One region of the Agarivorans sp. QJM3NY_29 genome, then DNA from elsewhere that is predicted to be linked to it. Evidence: predicted binding sites of a transcription regulator. Region 1 holds the regulator's gene; the other holds the start of a gene.
The links. The regulator ArgR, encoded in region 1, controls arginine synthesis, uptake and breakdown. The targets are predictions, from matches to a motif close to ANTGAATANNTATTCANT.
Positions count from the first base shown of each region.

Region 2: ACRRS0_RS02875 (aspartate aminotransferase family protein) is a predicted target of ArgR. The motif match lies at 1,942-1,959, and genes of this name have one in related genera.

Region 1 covers NZ_CP194036.2:4,144,485-4,147,909, forward strand. Annotated here, with positions in the region: gene mdh (malate dehydrogenase) at 1-181, opposite strand, end outside; gene ACRRS0_RS18685 (transporter substrate-binding domain-containing protein) at 361-1,068, opposite strand; gene argR (transcriptional regulator ArgR) at 1,257-1,724, shown strand; gene ACRRS0_RS18695 (ABC transporter ATP-binding protein) at 1,748-2,800, opposite strand; gene ACRRS0_RS18700 (ABC transporter permease) at 2,816-3,425, opposite strand, start outside.
Region 2 covers NZ_CP194036.2:627,357-630,781, reverse strand. Annotated here, with positions in the region: gene astA (arginine N-succinyltransferase) at 1-400, opposite strand, end outside; gene ACRRS0_RS02875 (aspartate aminotransferase family protein) at 513-1,724, opposite strand; gene ACRRS0_RS02870 (anthranilate synthase component II) at 2,013-2,597, opposite strand; gene trpS (tryptophan--tRNA ligase) at 2,776-3,425, opposite strand, start outside.

The sequences.
Region 1 (3,425 bases):
CTCCTGCAAATCCTTGTATTGCGACTTGAGTCGGGATATGGCTCAAATCAACCGCAACCCCAGGAGTAACAGGAGCGATATCATAAAGTGAAAGTTCAGAACCCGCAGGTAATTGAGTTTTTAATAGTAATGAAAGGGCTTGACCTATTCCGCCAGCGGCACCTAATACGGCTACTTTCATCCAACTTCTCCATGCTTTTTTATTGTGGTAGAGGGGTAATCTTTAAAGACACACACAAGATAGCGGAATCTATAAAGAAATACAATTTAGCAACATTTTTAAAGCAACTATAAAACACTAAAAGACCGACTCAATCACACTTTAACAACCCGTTTTAGACCTTGGTCTAACTGTATTTGCTACTTAAAATAAGCTTGGTAGATAGCCTGATACTCGCCATTACTTTTTAACACTTTCAATGCGTCGTTAATTTTCTGGAGTAAACGCTGATCTTGTTTCGACACAGCAATACCTAAACCACTTGCTGGATAAGTTCTATCAGTTTGGAGCACATATTGTGGGTGTTTTACTAACCAATAATGCGCCGCAGCAGAATCCAGCAGCACAGCATCAATACGATCTTGCAGCAAATCCTGCAAAGCCAATTGATAACTAGGGTAAGAAATAGAGAATATGGCTTTACGTTGGCGACGCAAGAAACGCTGGAAACTGGAACCATTCTGTACTGCAACCACCGACTGAGATGTGAGCTTATACTCAGCTTTGGTAATATAGACTGCGATATTGTCAAAATAAGCGTGGCTAAAATTCACTAAACGCTGGCGAGGCTCAGTAATATCCAAGGCTGAAATCGCAAAATCATAGTGCCCAACCGCCACACTGCCCAATAGACTATCGAAGGGTTGGTGATAAAACTGACACTCTCTTTTCATCTGCATACAGAGGGCCTTCGCGAGATCGATATCAAAACCCACCAGCTGCTTATTTTGGTCAAACGACTCAAAAGGCGGATATGAAGCTTCGGTGACAACCCGTAATGGTAGCTCCTCTGCCTGAGCAAAATGTATCAATATTAAGGATAGAAATAACAAAAATTTGCAGCGCATAAGTGATTACTCATCATGTCTTTATAACTATGATAATGCAGCTTTGCTCACTCGAACAACTCATAGCGAGAACTTCACTACCGAATAGTGTGCCAAACTATGCATTTATATGCACAAAAGGGGAATAAAGTTGATATAAGAGTTAAAGTTGGCGACAATAACTGCGGATTTATAAGCTCGGATCACCGATGAAATATAGCGATAAACAAGAACAGTTAATAAAAGCCTTTAAATCACTGTTAAAAGAAGAACGATTTGGTTCGCAAGCTGAAATCGTGACCGCCTTGCAGGAGCAAGGTTTTGAAAACATTAACCAATCTAAAGTCTCACGAATGTTGAGCAAATTTGGGGCGGTTCGCACCCGCAATGCCAAGATGGAAATGGTTTACTGTTTACCTGCCGAATTGGGGGTCCCGACCGTTTCTAGCCAACTTAAAATCTTGGTTTTAGAAATGGACTTCAACGATGCACTAATTGTCATTCATACCAGCCCAGGGGCTGCACAATTAATTGCTCGCCTATTGGATTCTTTAGGTAAGGCCGAAGGGATCCTTGGCACCATTGCCGGAGACGATACCATTTTTATCACCCCTACCCGTCAAATTGACATTGCTGACGTATTTCAATCAGTCAAAGAACTATTCGAAATCAGTTAGCACCTAATGGCCCCTTCCCCAAACTAAGCTTTGGGGAAGACAAAAGCCGCTAAATGTTCCACCGATAACCAAACTTTAACCCCAGGTTCAGCCTGCCAATGATCGCGCATGCGAGCATGTAAAACCTGCTCTGGTAGCGCGGCTAATCGTAGCCTAAAATGGGTTTCGTTACCCATGGGATGAACTGAAATGATAGTTGCTTCAATCATCTCACTATTTTCGAGTTGATGAACCATGACATCTTTGGCCCGCACGATCACTTCAACTGCTTGCTCGTCGGCAAATTGCTCTGCCGCAAATGAGCCCAGAGCCGTCACCACTTTTCCTTGCCGCACCTTGGAGGAAAATCGATTACTCGGGCCAAATAAAGCGGCAACAAAAGCATTCTTTGGCTGATTGTAGAGTTGTTGTGGCGTGTCATCTTGAATGATTTTACCCTGCTCCATCACGACAATTCGATCGGCAATAAACATTGCCTCGAAAGGATCATGGGTGACCATTAACGCCGGCGTATCACTCTTCTTTAAAATATCGAGGGTTTCTTCTCGCACCTGTTGACGTAAATGCTCATCTAAGGCCGAGAATGGTTCGTCAAGTAGCAGCGTACTTGGCTCAGGAGCAAGCGCCCGAAGTAAGGCGACACGTTGCTGCTGACCTCCGGATAAAGTGTGTGGGAAGCGCTCCAGCAAACCGTTCATGCCCATGTTTGCTAAGCTATCTTGAACCCATTGACGTCGTTGCGGTAGGTCTTGACGAGTAGCGAAACCATATTCAATATTAGCGCGAACAGTCATGTGCGGAAAGAGCGCGTAGTCTTGGAACATCATGCCTATCGCACGTTGCTCAGGAGGCAGATGAATCCCTTTAGCGGGCGCTGCCACTAATTTTTGTTGCAAATAAAGCTCACCGCTTTGCAAACGTTCTAAACCAGCAATCAATCTTAGTAAGGTGGTTTTTCCACAACCTGATGGCCCAAGTAAGGCAACAATTTGGTGGCTATCCACCGTTAAACTAACATCTTTTAGTGCTTGCTGCTTACCGTAGTAATGATTAACTTGGCGTAACTCTATACTCATGGAGGCTAAACTTCCTTATCGACGAGGCTCTGATAAACCAATATTGCGGCTCATGATGATCACCGGAATAATACCAGCCAGCAAAATGGTGAGTGCCGCCAAAGCACTCTGTTCTAACTGTTCTAATGAGGCTAAGTCCCACACTTGGGTGGACAAAGTATTAAAATTGAATGGTCTTAGAATAAGAGTGATGGGCAGTTCCTTCATGCTATCGACAAAAACCAACAACATCGCCGTCAGTAAGCTTGGTCTGAGCAAAGGGAAGTGAATACGCCATAAGGTTCTTCCCGAACGACTGCCTAATACCCGCGAAGCATCATCCATCTCAGGGGTGATTTTAGTCAAACTGGCATCTAGCGTTCGATAACTTAAGGCGATAAAACGCAAGGCGTAAGCCAATACCAATGCAGCACTGCTGCCAGTAAATATTAATCCAACCGGATGTTCCAGCCAGGCGATCATTAAACCATCGATGGCGTTGTCTAGTAAGCCCAAAGGATAGAGGATCCCCACCGCTAATACCGCCCCCGGAATGGCATAACCTAGAGTCGCTAGTTCAGCTAAACTGCGCATCTTATGGCTTTTCGATAGGCGAACACCGTAAGCCAGCAGCAAACCTAAAGCC
Region 2 (3,425 bases), 1.5 Mb from region 1:
GACGATGCGATTCTTGCAAAAACAGCGTACATAACTCAGTCACCCCGGTATAATCATTAGTCAGGGTAAGAGTCTCAACCACGTTATAAACATTGAGGCTACGCGAAGCATGAACCACTTTTCCGAGATGGTAAGTATAGAAGGGGTTACTCATCCCCACAGCCGCATCAATAGCGGTGGTCCCAACCACTTCTCCGGTGTCGCTATCTTCAGCAACCATTAAATAATGTTGATTGCCTGGGCTGTCAGCATCTGCGGTAAAAGAACGTATCGAATGGGCGAGCTTTTCTTTTAAAAGAGGCTCATCAACCGGTAAAGAGGTGAAGCCAACCCCTGAAGCCACCGCCATTTGTAATAACGCAGGATAGTCCGTTTCCTTAATAGGGCGGATAACTAACATAGCGAAGTCTCCATTCATCAAATAACAAACCACCGCGACCCTTTAGAGTCACGCCGAATGATAATAAAGCATTGAAGTGGCCTAGTATCACAAGGAGACTAAGCCCATAAGACTAGCCGTTTACCACTTTGGCAATTGCTTGTTCGAAACGCTGCATACCCAGCTCTATATCAAGCTGAGGAATAATTAAAGAAGGGGTAAAACGGATCACGTTCGCCCCAGCCACCAGAACCATAAGCCCTTCCGCCGCCGCAGCCACTAAGAAGTCGCGCGCACGCCCCTTATATTGCTCATTCAGCACCGCACCCAACAGTAGTCCCTTACCGCGCACCTCAGAAAAAACCTGATATTTATCATTAATCGCCATTAAAGCTTCTCTGAACCACTGCTCCCGTTGTTTCACACCCGCTAATACTGATTCACTATTAACAATATCGAAGGCAGTTGCTGCCACAGCGCAGGCCAAGGGGTTTCCACCATAAGTACTGCCATGAGTGCCGACCTTCATTGAGGCGGCAATCTCAGTTGTCGTCAGCATAGCCGCAATAGGAAACCCCCCACCTAAAGCTTTCGCCGAGGTGAGTATATCCGGCGTGATCCCTAGACCCATGTAAGCGTAGAGTTCCCCTGTGCGGCCGACGCCAGTTTGTACTTCATCAAAAATAAGTAATGCTTGGTGTTTATCACACAGCTCGCGAACTTTTTTTGCAAATTCTAGATCGGCGCTAATGATCCCCCCCTCTCCTTGGAGAGGTTCCATCATCACTGCACAGGTTTGATCATCAATCAACGCTTCCAGCGCGGCGGTATCATTGTAGGGAATGTGCTCAACACCTGCGGGTTTAGGACCAAAACCGTCGGAATAACTCGCTTGTCCACCCACCGTCACGGTAAAGAAAGTACGTCCATGGAACCCTTGTTCGAAGGCAATGATTTTTGTTTTCTCTTGGCTTCCATGTTCAATCGCATAGCGACGAGCCAACTTTAGGGCCGCTTCGTTGGCTTCCGCGCCTGAATTACAGAAAAATACTTTCTCGGCAAAGGTACTATTCACCAATTTTTCAGCCAAACGTAAAGCTGGTTCGTTGGTCAGCACATTACTCAGGTGCCATAGTGTTTGGCCCTGTTCTGTCAAGGTTTTCACTAAGGCGGGGTGACAATGCCCCAAACAGTTGACCGCGATTCCACCAGCAAAGTCGACATACTCCCGCCCTTCTTGATCCCATAAACGAGAGCCCTCGCCCTTCACCGGAATAATCGCCGCGGGGGCGTAATTGGGAACCATGACTTGGTCAAAAAGCGCACGAGTTACAGCATGTGACATGTAGCGTTCTCCTTATCAATCTGGCGATTCCTATAACGATAGCCAGAGAAGTTAACAGTTTGTAAATATTCTTGGGATTATGACAAATATCGAGCATGATGTCTGAGCATACTGCAAAAGCACCATACAAAATATAACCATTTTTACGCAAGTTCAGTGCATAGCTCTAAATAAGCGTCCTGCCAAATAAGCCATTTTACTCTAAAACACATAAACTTTCGCATAAATATGCATAAATTATTCATTCGATTTAATTATAAAATTAAACCGTTATTAAACATTAGCATTCTATATAGTCGAACGAATAAAGTTATCGAGTAAGCCTAAACCTTGTTCAGTAAGAATGCTTTCCGGGTGAAACTGCACCGAGTGGATCGGCAAAGAACGATGCTGCAGCCCCATGATTTCATAAGCTTGCCCTTGCTGATCATGGCTCCAAGCCGTGACTTCCAAACAATCTGGCAGGCTATCAGCCTCTACTAATAAAGAGTGATAACGGGTGACCGCCATTGGACTGACCAAACCCATAAATACTGATTGCTGCTGATGATGGATTGGCCTGACCTTACCATGCATCGGCATGTCCGCTCTGACCACTCTCGCCCCAAAATGCTGAGCGATACACTGATGGCCCAGACACACCCCCAATATAGGCAATTGATCGGCAAATTCAGCGATCACCTGTAAAGATATCCCCGCCTCGTTGGGCGAGCAAGGTCCTGGTGATATAACCAGGTGAGTCGGCGCCATTTGTTCGATCTGCGTAATACTGAGCTGATCGTTACGCACCACCTTAACCTCAACCTTTAACTGCGAAAAATATTGGTAAAGGTTATAAGTAAACGAATCGTAATTATCGATAATGAGTAACATGCAGCCTTATCGTCTCACTCATAATGCAAAGCCATAAAAGAGGACTATCTTATACGATTTTGCTGAAGGTCGGTTGATCTTTCGTTAAGCTAAAAACCCGTGTTCGCTTAAGCAAACGTCTTACAAACACGAAAGCCCAGCATTCACTGGGCTTTCTTCGAACCGCAAGCTGTAAAGGCTATTTTAAGCCGATAAAACCGAGTACCTCATAGACCGAATGTAGTGTTTGGCGAGCTTGCTCACTAGCTCGCGCCGCGCCTTTAGCCATGATTGCTTGCAGGGCTGACTCATCTTCACGCAGCGCATGATAGCGCGCTTGGATAGGTTCCATCATTGCCACCACCGCATCGGCGGTATCCACTTTCAAGTGACCATACATTTTACCAGCATATCCCGCGACCAAGTCATCAATTGACTGGCCAGTTGCCACCGACTGTAACGTGAGCAAATTAGACACACCGGGTTTTTCTTCTCGATCGAAATAGATCCGCGCCTGTTCATCAGAGTCGGTCACCGAAGCTTTAATTTTCTTAGCAATTTGTTTGGGTGTATCGCTAAGCAAGATGAAAGCTTTAACATTATCGTCGGACTTAGACATCTTCTTGGTTGGCTCTTGCAGCGACATCACTCGCGCACCAAACTGAGGAATAAATGGTTCGGGTACCGTGAACACTTCGCCGTAAAGATTATTGAAACGATTAGCAATATCACGCGTGAGTTCTAAATGTTGCTTTTGATCTTCCCCTACCGGCACCGCATTTGCCTGATAAAGTAATATATCCGCCGCCATTAAAGCCGGATAAGTATATAAACCCGCATTGGTGTTAT